Regions from separate parts of the Mycobacterium sp. IDUB_5 genome, predicted to be linked through region 1. Evidence: predicted binding sites of a transcription regulator. Region 1 holds the regulator's gene; each other region holds the start of a gene.
The links. The regulator LexA, encoded in region 1, represses DNA repair genes until DNA is damaged. The targets are predictions, from matches to a motif close to CGAACANNTGTTCG.

Region 1 (4,369 bases):
TCAGGTGGCCGGGCGCGTGGTCGAGGACGGACACCGCGAGATAGACTGAGCGATCTCAGCTGCCCGCGGACACCTCGCGGTGCGCGCGTAGCGCCTCGATCTCACGCTCGAAGTCCTCGGCCGACGAGAAGGACCGGTACACCGAGGCGAATCGCAGATAGGCCACTTCGTCGAGATCGCGTAAGGGGCCCAGGATCGCAAGACCGACTTCGTGACTGGGTACCTCAGGAGATCCGGTCGCACGCACGGCATCTTCCACCGTCTGAGCGAGCAGATTGAGCGCGTCGTCGTCGACCTGCCGCCCCTGGCACGCTCGCCGCACGCCCTTGATCACCTTCTCGCGACTGAACGGCTCGGTGACACCGCTGCGCTTCACCACGGCCAGCACCGCGGTTTCCACGGTGGTGAACCGGCGCCCACATTCGGGGCAGGATCGGCGGCGACGAATGGCCTGGCCCTCGTCGGTCTCTCGAGAATCGACAACCCGTGAGTCGGGATGGCGGCAGAACGGACAGTGCACCACTGCTCCTTCACCGCACCGACGGAACACTTCGAACGTCTTCGAGCGTACCTGCGGCAGCAGGGCGGAGCTCAGCACCAGACCCATCGGCGCGTTCCAAGGCGAGATGTCCACGATCGCCACCATGCTGCCTGCCCGCTGGACTACCTGTGTGCGGTCAGGCGACCGGGGCGATCAACGTCTGTCCGGCGGTCAGCGCGACCGTCTCGAGCTGGTTGAGTTCGCGAATCCTGGCGACCACATCAGACACCGGCGCGTGCGGCGCCACGCGTTCGGCGACGTGCTGCAACGACTCCCCCGTGTGCACCTGGACGACGGCCAACCGACCCGGCACCTCGACCTGCGGTCCCACCACACCGCCCGCCTGGGCCACAAGACCCAGCCACAACGTGATGGCGCCGGCGACGAGCGCGAGAACGACCGTCGCGGCGGGAGTGATGGGACGGCGCCGGTGCGACGCACGAGACACCAGCACGCCGCTCCCGCGATAGCTCAGGCGTGCGCCGCCGGGACGCTGGTGATGCCGCTGCCGAGCCGTCCTGGTAGCGCGCCCGCTGGGCGCGACCGCGCTGGCCGGCCCGATCCGCACGGGACGTGCGACGCGGCCTGCGGGCTGACGAACATCGGGGGTGTGGAGAACGGTCATCTGAGTGCCTTTCGCTCCGTGGATTCGCTCTTGTGTTCGAACATTACTCGATCAAGTGTTCGATCGATAGAACATGTGATCGAACTGTTGCGAACGCTAACGGAGGGCACCGACAAGTCGCCGCGGGCGAACTTTCGGCGCCGGTTGCTCGCGACACGCCTCGAACACATGTTTGATTCCGCGTGCGCTGCGCGTTACATTCGTGGTCATGAGCGACGACAGCAGCGACACCTCGGCCGGTACGGACTCCGCCAACCGACGTGAGCGCGGGGCAGGTCTGACCGACCGTCAACGCACCATCCTCGACGTCATCCGCTCGTCGGTGACCACCCGGGGCTACCCACCGAGCATCCGCGAGATCGGCGACGCCGTCGGTCTGACGTCCACCTCGTCGGTGGCGCACCAACTGCGCACACTCGAACGCAAGGGCTACCTGCGCCGTGACCCGAACCGGCCGAGGGCCGTCGACGTGCGCGGCATCGATGACGCACCCGCCACTCCGGTCGTCGCGACCGAGGTCGCCGGTTCCGACGCCCTACCGGAGCCCACATTCGTGCCGGTCCTCGGGCGGATCGCAGCCGGAGGACCGATCCTCGCCGAGGAGGCCGTCGAGGATGTGTTCCCGCTACCCCGTGAGCTCGTCGGGGAGGGCTCCCTGTTCCTGTTGAAGGTCGTGGGTGAGTCGATGATCGACGCGGCGATCTGTGACGGCGACTGGGTCGTGGTGCGCCAGCAGAACGTCGCCGACAACGGCGACATCGTCGCCGCCATGATCGACGGGGAAGCTACGGTCAAGACGTTCAAACGGACCAAGGGTCAGGTCTGGCTCATGCCGCACAACCCGGCCTTCGACCCCATCCCCGGCAATGACGCTGCCGTGCTCGGCAAGGTCGTGACGGTCATCCGCAAGATCTGACGGGGCACCGACGCGGTTCGTCAGCTTCCGCGGACGAACCCGTTGGTGCGGGCGATCTCCTCAGTGGCGAACCAGATTTCGGCCCGCGCCTCGTCGTACTCGGCGCTGTCGGGACTCCAGTACAGACCTGATCGGGTGTCGGCCTTGATCGGATACCCGTCGGGAATGGTGTCTGGGTCGTCAAGGGGCAGGTGCAACGCGGTGCCCATCGGCGCGATGTCATCGTCATCGATCCGCGCGTGCCTACCGGTGTCGTTGAGGGCGTCCCGCTCGAGAGCGGGCGCTGCCGCAAACGCCGAGGTGACGGCCACGTGGTCCGAATCGGCGTCCTTCTCGTCAGCCTCGTCCTCGTACGACGACTCTTCGTACACCGGTTCTTCGTCGACCGGTTCCTCGTCGACCGGTTCCTCGTAGACCGGTTCCTCGTCGACCGGTTCCTCGTCGACAGCGTTGTCGGAACCCGAAGCCACGGCGTAGTCGTGCTGCTCGACGGGGACGTCGGTCGCGGACTGAATCCGGGTCGGTGCGGTGTCGACCGAATCGGGGTCGTCCTGCTCGACGAAAGGATCGGCATCGCGATCGACCGTGGCGGGACGGTCCGTGTCTGCGGACTCGCTGAGCCCCCACAGGTGCAACCCGCTCGGTTCGTGACCTTCGGCGGGCGTACCGGGCCGCGCGGCGGGAGCCACCGACCCGAGACCCTCACGCGCGTAGCGATCGGCGAACAGCGCGTCCTCCCCCACATCCGACGACTCCCGGTCGTAGCCACCGGCGTCGTGATCATCGGCGTCATAGGGAGGCAGCGCGAACGAGTCACCGTCGCGATCGCGACCTCGACGCCGAACAACCGCCAGCCCGACCACCGCGAGGACGAGAAGTACCGGGATGACCGCCAGCAGCCACCACCACGTCCAGCGGACCCCGTCACCCGACCCGGTGTCACCACCCTGCGCCGACGGAATGGGCTGTGTCGCCTCCTGCCCCGGAACGTCCAGGCCGACGAGCTGCGAAGCGAGATTCGCCGGCTCGGTGCTGAATCGCTTGGTGCCGGTGTCATAGGTGATGGCGCCGCCGCTGAACTTCTGGGTGATCGCGTCGCCGCTCTGGGTCTGATCGGACACCGGTGCACCGAGCGTGCCGGTGGCGCCGCCCAGCTTCTCCCACGCCGCGTTCATGGCACCGCGCACGATCACCGCGCCGTAGTCGGGCGTCCAGAAGATCACCGGCTTGTCCGCCGCGGCGAAGCTGCTCATTCTGCTGGCCGGGGCGACGCCGCCGTCCACCTCGCCGGTCACCGGGAATCCGAGGTCTCCCTCGGGGCCGCCCACGCTCTCGTACTTGGCCAGCACCTGGCCGGTCACGACGTTCGCGCCGGTCGCGGGGCTGTAGAAGATCTTCCCGTTGACGAAGTCCTGACCCAGACCGTCGGAGCCGATCTTGTAGGGCTCACCCTCGCTGGCACCCAACGGTCCGAGCGGGCCCCCCGCCGCCCGGCGGGCTGCGTTGATCGCAGCCACCGGGTCGTCCGGCACGGAGACATCGGTGAGCTGCCCGGCCAGATCTGCCGGGTCGGTGGTGAATTTCTTGGTGCGCCCGTCGTAGGAGACTTGGCCGCCGGTGAACTTCTGCGTCACCGCCGCGCCGTCGTAGGTCTCGTCCTCCGCGGGGACACCCAGGACACCCGACGAGCCGCCGAGTTTGTCCCAGGCTGCGTTGATCGGACCGCGGACCACGTGTGCGCCGGTGTTCGGAGTCCAGAAGATCACCGGGTTGTCCGACGCGCTGAATGTGCTGTTTCGGCTGTCGGGTGCGCGCCCGGGCCCCTCGTCGATGGTCGGGAACCCGAGATCGCTGTCGGCGGGACCGCCGAGCGACTCGTACTTCTCGAGAATCGCGCCCTGCATGGCGTGCGCGCCGGTCGCGGGCGTGAAAAAGACCTTGCCGGACGCGAAGTTCTGCGCGAATCCCGTTCCGACGGGGTAGACGTCGCCGGAGGGAGGCCCCAGCGGACCGGTGTCACCGCCGGTGGCCTGCCACGTGGCGGTGATCGCGTTGCCGGCGTCGACGTCGGGTTGCGCGGTGGCGACCGGGGAGAGCAGGAGCGCTGCGGCGACCCCCAGCAATCCGACGGCCCAACGACTGGACCCACGTCGACGCGGCATCGGCTGCCGGGTCATTCATCCTCCCCGTGGTCGGCGACTGAGGTAACTCCATCACGGTTCAGCGAAAATTACCGCGTGCGTTCACTCTGCGTCAGTGGACCCTGTTTACCAAGCCACCTCGCCGC
Region 2 (4,369 bases), on a different contig from region 1:
AAGGACGCCGTCGAAGCGCGCTATTTGGTGCGCGAAGGATGAAGGTTCGCGAGCTCGCGGTTCCCGGCGCGTGGGAGCTGACGCCGACCGTGCACGGTGACTCGAGGGGCGCGTTCTTCGAGTGGTTCACGGACACGTCCTTCACTGCGATGACGGGGCACTCGCTCGATCTGCGGCAGGCGAACTGCTCGGTGTCTTCGGCCGGGGTGCTGCGCGGCGTGCACTTCGCACAGTTGCCACCGAGCCAGGCCAAGTACGTGACCTGCATGCGCGGCGCCGTCGTCGATGCCGTCGTCGACATCAGGGTCGGTTCGCCGACCTATGGCACCTGGGATGCGGTGACGCTCGACGACGAAACCCATCGGGCTGTGTACCTGTCCGAGGGGCTGGGCCACGCTTTCCTTGCGCTGCAGGACAACTCGATCGTCACCTACCTGTGCTCGGCCGGCTACGATCCCACCCGCGAGCACACCATCGATCCGCTGGATCCGGAGATCGGCATCGACTGGGCTGCCTGGCTTCCCGCGGCCGAGCTGAACCTGTCCGACCGGGACCGCGCGGCACCGAGCCTTGGCGACATGCGTGATCGCGGCCTGCTTCCCACCTGGGAGGAGTGCCTGGCGTTCGCCGAAACCCAGCGCGGCTAAGGCCCCTGGTCGTCTTCGGGCAGGAGGTGGCGTTCGGGATGGTGATAGCCGTTCGTGCGTCGTTGGCCGGTGTCGAGGTCGGGTGGGGGGAGCCATTCGACCTGGCCCCGCTGGTTGATGCGGGTGGTCCAGCCGGTCTGCTCGACCATTCGATTATCAGGTCCACACGCCAAGGTGAGGTTGGTGATGTCGGTGGCGCCGCCGCTTTTCCAGCCCTCGACGTGGTGAACCTGGGTCCAGTAGCCGGGCGCGCTGCAGCCGGGTCGGGTGCAGCCGCGGGCCGCGGAGTGCAGCATGATCCGCTGCGCCGGACTCGCCAATCTCTTGGTACGCCCCAGATACAGCGGCTGGTTGGTGTGCTGATCGAACACCGCCAAATAGTGGTGGGCGTGGGAGGCCATGCGGATCAGATCGGCCATCGGCAACAGCGACCCGCCGCCGGTGACCGCCACCCCCGCACCCTTCTCCAGTTCTTGCAGCGTGGTCGAGACGATGACGGTGACCGGTAACCCGTTGTGCGAACCGAGGTCTCCGGAGGACAGTGCCATCCGTCCGACCGCCAGCCATGCATCGTGGTTGCGCTGCGCCGCGCTCCTGGAGTCAGTGCGGGCTTGCTCCTCATCGGGTTCGCCCTCGACGCAGGGGGTTTCGTCGTCGGGGTTGCACATCCCCGGCGCCGCCAGTTTGGCTTGGATGGCTTCGTAGTGGGCGCGGGCTTCGGGGGTGAGCCACCCAGATAGTCGGCTCATTCCGTCGGCCTGCTGGGCACCGAGCTGGATGCCGCGCCGGCGGGCGCGGTCGGCGTCGGTGGGTTCGGGGCCGTCTTGGTCGATCATCGCCGCCAACCGATCCGCCGCCTTCTTCAGATCCTCCGGGGTGAGTCCCGCACCCAACTCCGCCAACTGGCGGTCGGCGGCGGCGCGGGTGTCGACATCCACCCACACCGGCAACTTTTCGTGGAATTTCGCGATGACGGCGACGTGGTCGGCATCCAGAGCGCCCGCAGCCTGCGCACTAGCGGTGGCCTCCCATACCGGTGGCAACGCCTCCCCTGTCAGGGCCTGCCGCGGACCCAACGCGGCCGCCTCGGCCAGGCGGCGTTTCGCGTCCGTCTCCGACACTCGCAGTGCAGTGGTCAGCACCTTCTTCCACGACGCCTCCCCGAGCCGCCGCGGCTCCGTCTCTGCCGTAAACCGCGCCAGGATGTGATGCTCCAAGACCGGCACGCTGCGAACCAGCGTCGTCACCTCGGCCATCAACGCCACCAACTCGCGATGCGACAACACGTCAGAGGCGTCGCGCAGGATCGCCAACTGAGCCCGCATCACCCCTATCGCGTCGGCAACCACATCCATATATCGAACACTAGTTCGAACCACCGACAACAACAGGACCCTTGTCACCCCCGCCCAGCATTACTAGGATATCCAAGTATCGACCAGGCGGAAGGCTCCTCATGATCACGCGTATCCCCCATTTCATCGACGGTAAGCGCAGCGAACTCGCGTCCACACGGACCGCGGATGTGATGAACCCGAGCACCGGCGAGGTCCAAGCCCAGGTGCTACTCGCCTCCACAGCTGATGTCGACACCGCGGTCGCCTCGGCAGTCGAAGCGCAGAAGGAATGGGCGGCGTGGAACCCGCAACGCCGAGCGCGGGTGATGATGAAGTTCATCGAGCTGGTCAACGCCCACACCGACGAACTCGCCGAACTGCTGTCCATCGAGCACGGCAAGACCGTCGCGGACTCCAAAGGCGACATCCAGCGCGGCATCGAGGTCATCGAGTTCGCCATCGGCATCCCCCATCTACTCAAAGGTGAGTTCACCGAAGGCGCCGGCGGCGGCATCGACGTCTACTCCATCCGCCAACCCCTGGGCGTCGTCGCCGGCATCACCCCGTTCAACTTCCCCGCGATGATCCCGCTGTGGAAAGCCGGTCCCGCCCTGGCATGCGGAAACGCGTTCATCCTCAAACCCTCCGAGCGCGACCCCTCAGTCCCGGTGCGGCTGGCCGAACTGTTCCTCGAGGCCGGTCTGCCCGCCGGGGTGTTCCAGGTCGTCCAGGGCGACAAGGAAGCCGTCGACGCGATCCTGCACCACCCCGACATCGCCGCCGTCGGCTTCGTCGGGTCCTCCGACATCGCGCAGTACATCTACTCCACCGCCGCCGCCACCGGGAAACGTTCCCAGTGCTTCGGCGGCGCCAAGAACCACATGATCGTGATGCCCGACGCCGATCTCGACCAGGCCGTCGACGCACTCATCGGCGCCGGATACGGCAGCGCCGGGGAGCGGTGCATGGCGATCAGCGTCGCCGTCCCGGTCGGCGAAGAGACCGCGAACCGGCTGCGTAACCGGCTCGTGGAAAGAGTCAACCAGCTGCGCGTCGGGCACAGCCTCGACCCGAAAGCCGACTACGGCCCGCTGGTCACCGCCGCCGCCCTCGAGCGGGTGAAGAGCTACATCGCCGCGGGTGTGGAGGCCGGCGCCGACCTGGTGGTCGACGGCCGCGAACGCGCCACCGACGAACTGTCCTTCGACGACCACAGCCTCGAAGGCGGCTACTTCATCGGCCCCACGCTGTTCGACCACGTCACCACCGACATGAGCATCTACACCGACGAGATCTTCGGCCCCGTGCTGTGCATCGTGCGCGCCCACGATTACGAAGAGGCACTGAGCCTTCCGAGCACCCACGAGTACGGCAACGGCGTGGCGATCTTCACCCGCGACGGCGACGCCGCCCGCGACTTCGTCTCCCGCGTGCAGGTCGGCATGGTCGGGGTCAACGTGCCCATCCCGGTTCCGGTGGCCTACCACACCTTCGGCGGCTGGAAGCGCTCCGGCTTCGGCGACCTCAACCAGCACGGCCCCGCCTCGATCCAGTTCTACACCAAGGTCAAAACCGTCACCGAGCGCTGGCCCTCGGGCATCAAAGACGGCGCCGAATTCGTCATCCCGACCATGAAGTAGCGACGTGGACTTCTTCAGCCTCGGCGATGACGACCGCGTGATCGCCGAGACGGCTGCGGCGTTCGCCGAAAAACGCATGGCGCCCTACGCTTTGGAGTGGGACGAGACGCACCACTTCCCCACCGACGTGCTGCGGGAGGCAGCCGATCTCGGCATGGCCGCGATCTACTGCCATGAAGACGTCGGCGGCAGCGGGTTGCGGCGCATCGACGCCGTACGGATCTTCGAGCAGCTCGCGACCGCCGACCCGACCGTCGCCGCGTTCCTGTCGATCCACAACATGTGCGCGTGGATGATCGACACCTTCGGCACCGATGAACAGCGCAAGGCATGGGTGCCACGGCTGGCCTCGATGGACGCGATCGCCAGCTACTGCCTGACCGAACCGGGCGCGGGCTCCGACGCAGGCGCCCTGCGCACCAAGGCGGTTCGCGACGGTGACGGGTGGGTGCTCGACGGCGTCAAACAGTTCATCTCCGGCGCGGGTGAGTCCGACGTCTACGTCGTGATGGCGCGCACCGGTGCCGATGGCCCGAAGGGCATCTCCGCGTTCATCGTCGAGAAGGACACCGCCGGGCTGAGTTTCGGCGCCGACGAACAGAAGATGGGATGGAACGCCCAACCCACCCGACAGGTCGTCCTCGACGGCGCTCGGGTTCCCGCCGACGCGCTGCTCGGCGGCGAGGAGGGCACCGGCTTCGGCATCGCGATGAAGGGGCTCAACGGCGGCCGCATCAACATCGCG
Region 3 (4,369 bases), on a different contig from region 1:
GACGTCGAGTCCCTGCGCCATGACGCCCTCGGCGAACGCGCCCGACAGTACCGGCGAACTCTCCCGCATGTCGTAGCCGATGACGACCTGCGTCGCAGTGTCGCGGACCAGGCGGGCGAATGCCGCGCCGACCTCGGCGACGAACTGCTCGTCGATCTGTTCACCCACGAGTCCGCGCACGTCGTAGGCCTTGATGACGCGCTGTACTGCCTCGGCGGGCCGGGACATGGGGCTCCTCACGCTGACGTGCTGACCGGTGGTGCCAGCCTAGCTGCCGGGAGCCGCGTGCAGGGCCTGCACGGCGTCTCTGCGACGTCAGTCCGGCGGGTCGGGAAGAACCCGCAGATGCCCGCGTCGGCGACCGTTGGCCTCGGGCCGGCGCACGGGTGGGGCCATCAGTGCGCCGCTCTGGGTGCCGGTGACGGGGTCGGTGAAGCCGGTGAAGGCAGCAACCGGCCCAGCCGGCGCGTCCCGGCCTTCGCGCACCGCGTCGGCGAGCGCCACGAGGTCGTCGTCGTCGGGGTGGGACGGCAGCGGTCCGGCGTGGCGGACCAGTTCCCAACCGCGTGGGGCGGTGATGCGTCCGGCGTGCATGACGCACAGATCCCAGGAGTGCGGCTCGGAGACAGTGGCCAGAGGGCCGACGACGGCGGTCGAGTCCGAGTAGACGAACGTGAGCGTCGCGACCGCGTAGTGCGGGCAGCCTGGACGGCAGCAGCGACGGGGAACATTCACGAACGGAAGGTTATCGTCTGTGTTCGTCCGCGCCGCGCGGACACGCGAGCCGCGAGGGGCCCGAAGCCCAACCGTTACGATCTTTTTCGTGACCGGGCAGAACCACCGAGGGTCCCGGCGTGGCCGTGGGATGCGAGGGCCGCTGCTGCCCCCCACCGTTCCGGGCTGGCGCACCCGCGCTGAGCGCTTCGACATGGCGGTGCTCGAGGCCTATGAGCCGATCGAGCGGCGGTGGCAGGAGCGGGTCGCGTCGTTGGATGTCGCGGTCGACGAGATCCCGCGGCTGGCCCCCAAGGACCCGGACAGTGTGCAGTGGCCGCCCGAGGTCGTCGCCGACGGGCCGATCGCGCTTGCGCGCCTGATCCCCGCCGGGGTCGATGTTCGCGGCAACTCGACGAGAGCGCGAATTGTGTTGTTCCGCAAGCCGATCGAGCGACGAGCCAAAGACACCGTCGAGCTGACCGACCTTCTGCATGAGCTTCTGGTGGCGCAGGTGGCCACTTATCTGGGCGTCGAGCCGTCCGTCATCGATCCGACGATCGACGAGGACTAGCTGCGCCTAGATGATGCCGCGCTTGATGCGACGGCGTTCGCGCTCAGACAGTCCACCCCAGATGCCGAAGCGCTCGTCATTGGCCAGCGCGTACTCCAGGCAGGCGTCCTTCACTTCGCAGCCCTGGCAGATGCGCTTGGCTTCCCGAGTCGAGCCACCCTTCTCCGGGAAGAAGGCCTCGGGGTCGGTCTGCGCGCACAGCGCGCGCTCCTGCCACTGGTCCTCGTCGGTTGCCAGCTCGTCGTCGATCGGGTCGGGCACCACACTCAATTGCGGGCGTCCCCCGATGCTTGCAGCCATCGGATCGGTCTGGATGTGCGGTGCACTTCCCACCGAGCCGAGGAGCCTGCTGTCGAAATGAACCGAGTTGCCGAAATCGGCCTGTTCAAAAGCCATGTTCCCCTCCTCCACAGGTCTCGTAGATCCGTTGTAGCCAGCCCCACTATTTGCTCTGTGTGGCCACCCAATTCGAACAAGTGATCGAATCTCGGTCTGCGACACCGGAACCGGCCGGAGAACCGCGAATGACACTGCTGTGATTACACACGCGTTAGCTGTCTCGGTCAAGCGCTGGAACAGGAATTCATACCATTCCGTGACTCGATTTCGGCGCGTCGCGTTGTGGCGTGTCTGTCACGTTGCCGATCCGGGCCACCTCCGGGGCACGGTCCGCGGCGGTGTGCGCCTAGTCTCGGTCGGTGTGAAGGTCACTGTTCTGGTCGGCGGCGTGGGTGGCGCTCGCTTCCTCCTGGGTGTTCAACATCTATTGGGGTTGGGGCAGTTCAGTACTCACGATACCGATGAGCACGAAGTGACTGCTGTGGTCAATGTTGGCGATGACGCCTGGATGTTCGGCGTGCGCATCTGCCCCGACCTCGACACCTGCATGTACACATTGGGCGGCGGTATCGACCCCGAGCGCGGCTGGGGGCACCGAAACGAAACCTGGCACGCCAAGGAGGAACTCGCGGCCTATGGCGTGCAGCCCGATTGGTTCGGTCTGGGCGACCGCGATCTGGCCACGCACCTGGTGCGCAGCCAGATGTTGCGCGCGGGCTACCCGCTCTCCCAGGTCACCGAGGCGCTGTGCGCGCGCTGGAACCCCGGCGCCCGGCTGCTGCCGGCCAGCGATGACCGCAGTGAAACCCACGTCGTCATCACCGATCCCGAGGACCACGAGAAGAAGGCCGTCCACTTCCAGGAGTGGTGGGTCAGGTATCGCGCCCAGGTGCCCACCGAGAGCTTCGCGTTCGTCGGCGCCGACAAGGCCACTGCCGCACCGGGTGTCACCGAGGCGATCGAGGGTGCCGACATCGTGCTGATCGCACCGTCGAACCCGGTCGTCAGCATCGGCTCGATCCTGCGGGTCGGCGGTATCCGCGCCGCGCTGCGCGCCACGTCGGCGCCGGTGATCGGGTACAGCCCCATCGTGGCGGGAAAGCCGTTGCGCGGCATGGCTGATGCGTGCCTGTCGGTGATCGGTGTGGACAGCACCTCCGAGGCGGTCGGCGCGCTCTACGGCGCCCGTTCGGGCACCGGCATCCTGGACGGCTGGCTGGTGCACACAGGCGACGACGCGGTGATCGACGGTGTGACGGTGCGGTCGGCGCCTCTGCTGATGAGCGAGCCGGCGGTCACCGCGGAGATGGTGCGCGCCGGTCTGGATCTGGCAGGGGTGAATCTGTGAGAGACCACGGAACGTCGGCTCCCCTGGAACTGCTGCCGGTACCGGGACTTCCGGAGTTCCGGCCGGGCGACGACCTCGGGGCTGCGATCGCCGAGGCCGCCCCCTGGCTGCGCGACGACGACGTGGTGGTCGTCACCAGCAAGGTGCTCTCGAAATGCGAGGGCCGCATGGTCGACGCGCCCGCCGACCCCGAGCTGCGAGACACTCTGCGCCGCAAGTTGATCGACGGTGAGGCGGTGCGAGTGTTGGCCCGCAAGGGGCGCACGCTGATCACCGAGAACGCGCTCGGGTTGGTGCAGGCGGCCGCGGGTGTGGACGGGTCGAACGTCGATTCCCACGAACTCGCACTGCTCCCCGTCGATCCCGACGGCAGCGCGGCCGCGTTGGTGCAGGCGTTGCGGGAGCGGCTCGGCGTGCGCGTCGGCGTCGTCGTCACCGACACGATGGGCCGGGCGTGGCGTACGGGACAGACCGACGTCGCGATCGGCGCCGCCGGCCTGGAGGTGCTGCACGCCTATGCCGGGGAACACGACCAGCACGGCAACGAGTTGATCGTCACCGAGATCGCGGTCGCCGACGAGATCGCCGCCGCCGCCGACCTCGTGAAGGGCAAGCTGACCGCGGTCCCGGTCGCGGTGGTGCGCGGGCTGACGCTGCGTGACGACGGGTCGACGGCGCGCAACCTGGTGCGCGCCGGCGAGGAAGACCTGTTCTGGCTCGGCACCGAAGAAGCCATCGCGCTGGGGCGCTCGCAGGCGCAGCTGCTGCGGCGGTCGGTGCGCAGCTTCAGTGCCGACCCGGTGCCGTCCGAGCTGGTCGAGTCCGCCGTCGCGGAGGCGCTCACCGCGCCTGCGCCGCACCACACTCGGCCGGTGCGCTTCGTGTGGGTGCGCGACATGTCGGTGCGGATCCGGCTGCTCGACGCGATGAAGGAGTCGTGGCGGGCGGATCTGCTGGGCGACGGGCGTGACCCCGCCGCGGTGGAGCGCCGGGTGTCGCGCGGCCAGATCCTCTATGACGCACCTGAATTGGTGATCCCGTTCATGGTGCCCGACGGTGCGCACAGCTATCCCGACGAGCACCGCACCGCGGCCGAGCACACGATGTTCACCGTGGCCGTCGGTGCGGCGGTGCAGGGTCTGCTGGTGGGGCTCGCGGTGCGCGGAGTGGGCAGCTGCTGGATCGGGTCGACGATCTTCGCGCCCGATCTGGTGCGCGCCGAGCTGGATCTGCCCGCGGACTGGGAGCCGTTGGGGGCCGTCGCGATCGGCTACGCGGCCGACGGGCCGGCCGCGCCGCGGGAGCCGGTGCCCACCGACGGCGTGCTGGTCATCCGGTGAGCCTGCACCAGTCGGCCATCGACACGCTCACGCGGTGGCAGCCGGCCGATCAGG

Region 2: ACZY1G_RS10425 (HNH endonuclease signature motif containing protein) is a predicted target of LexA. The motif match lies at 2,007-2,020, and genes of this name have one in related genera.
Region 3: cofD (2-phospho-L-lactate transferase) is a predicted target of LexA. The motif match lies at 1,758-1,771, and genes of this name have one in related genera.

What each region holds. Positions count from the first base shown of each region.
Region 1 covers NZ_JBVAXX010000006.1:445,234-449,602, reverse strand. Annotated here, with positions in the region: gene ACZY1G_RS22195 (PhzF family phenazine biosynthesis protein) at 1-49, shown strand, start outside; gene nrdR (transcriptional regulator NrdR) at 56-520, opposite strand; gene ACZY1G_RS22185 (LysM peptidoglycan-binding domain-containing protein) at 678-1,166, opposite strand; gene lexA (transcriptional repressor LexA) at 1,375-2,082, shown strand; gene ACZY1G_RS22175 (sunset domain-containing protein) at 2,103-4,259, opposite strand.
Region 2 covers NZ_JBVAXX010000003.1:224,044-228,412, reverse strand. Annotated here, with positions in the region: gene rfbB (dTDP-glucose 4,6-dehydratase) at 1-42, shown strand, start outside; gene ACZY1G_RS10430 (dTDP-4-dehydrorhamnose 3,5-epimerase family protein) at 39-647, shown strand; gene ACZY1G_RS10425 (HNH endonuclease signature motif containing protein) at 644-2,002, opposite strand; gene ACZY1G_RS10420 (CoA-acylating methylmalonate-semialdehyde dehydrogenase) at 2,104-3,624, shown strand; gene ACZY1G_RS10415 (acyl-CoA dehydrogenase family protein) at 3,629-4,369, shown strand, end outside.
Region 3 covers NZ_JBVAXX010000003.1:556,250-560,618, reverse strand. Annotated here, with positions in the region: gene ACZY1G_RS11950 (phosphomannomutase/phosphoglucomutase) at 1-228, opposite strand, end outside; gene ACZY1G_RS11945 (DUF3499 domain-containing protein) at 316-735, opposite strand; gene ACZY1G_RS11940 (metallopeptidase family protein) at 866-1,288, shown strand; gene ACZY1G_RS11935 (WhiB family transcriptional regulator) at 1,295-1,558, opposite strand; gene cofD (2-phospho-L-lactate transferase) at 1,989-2,975, shown strand; gene ACZY1G_RS11925 (coenzyme F420-0:L-glutamate ligase) at 2,972-4,315, shown strand; gene ACZY1G_RS11920 (NUDIX hydrolase) at 4,312-4,369, shown strand, end outside.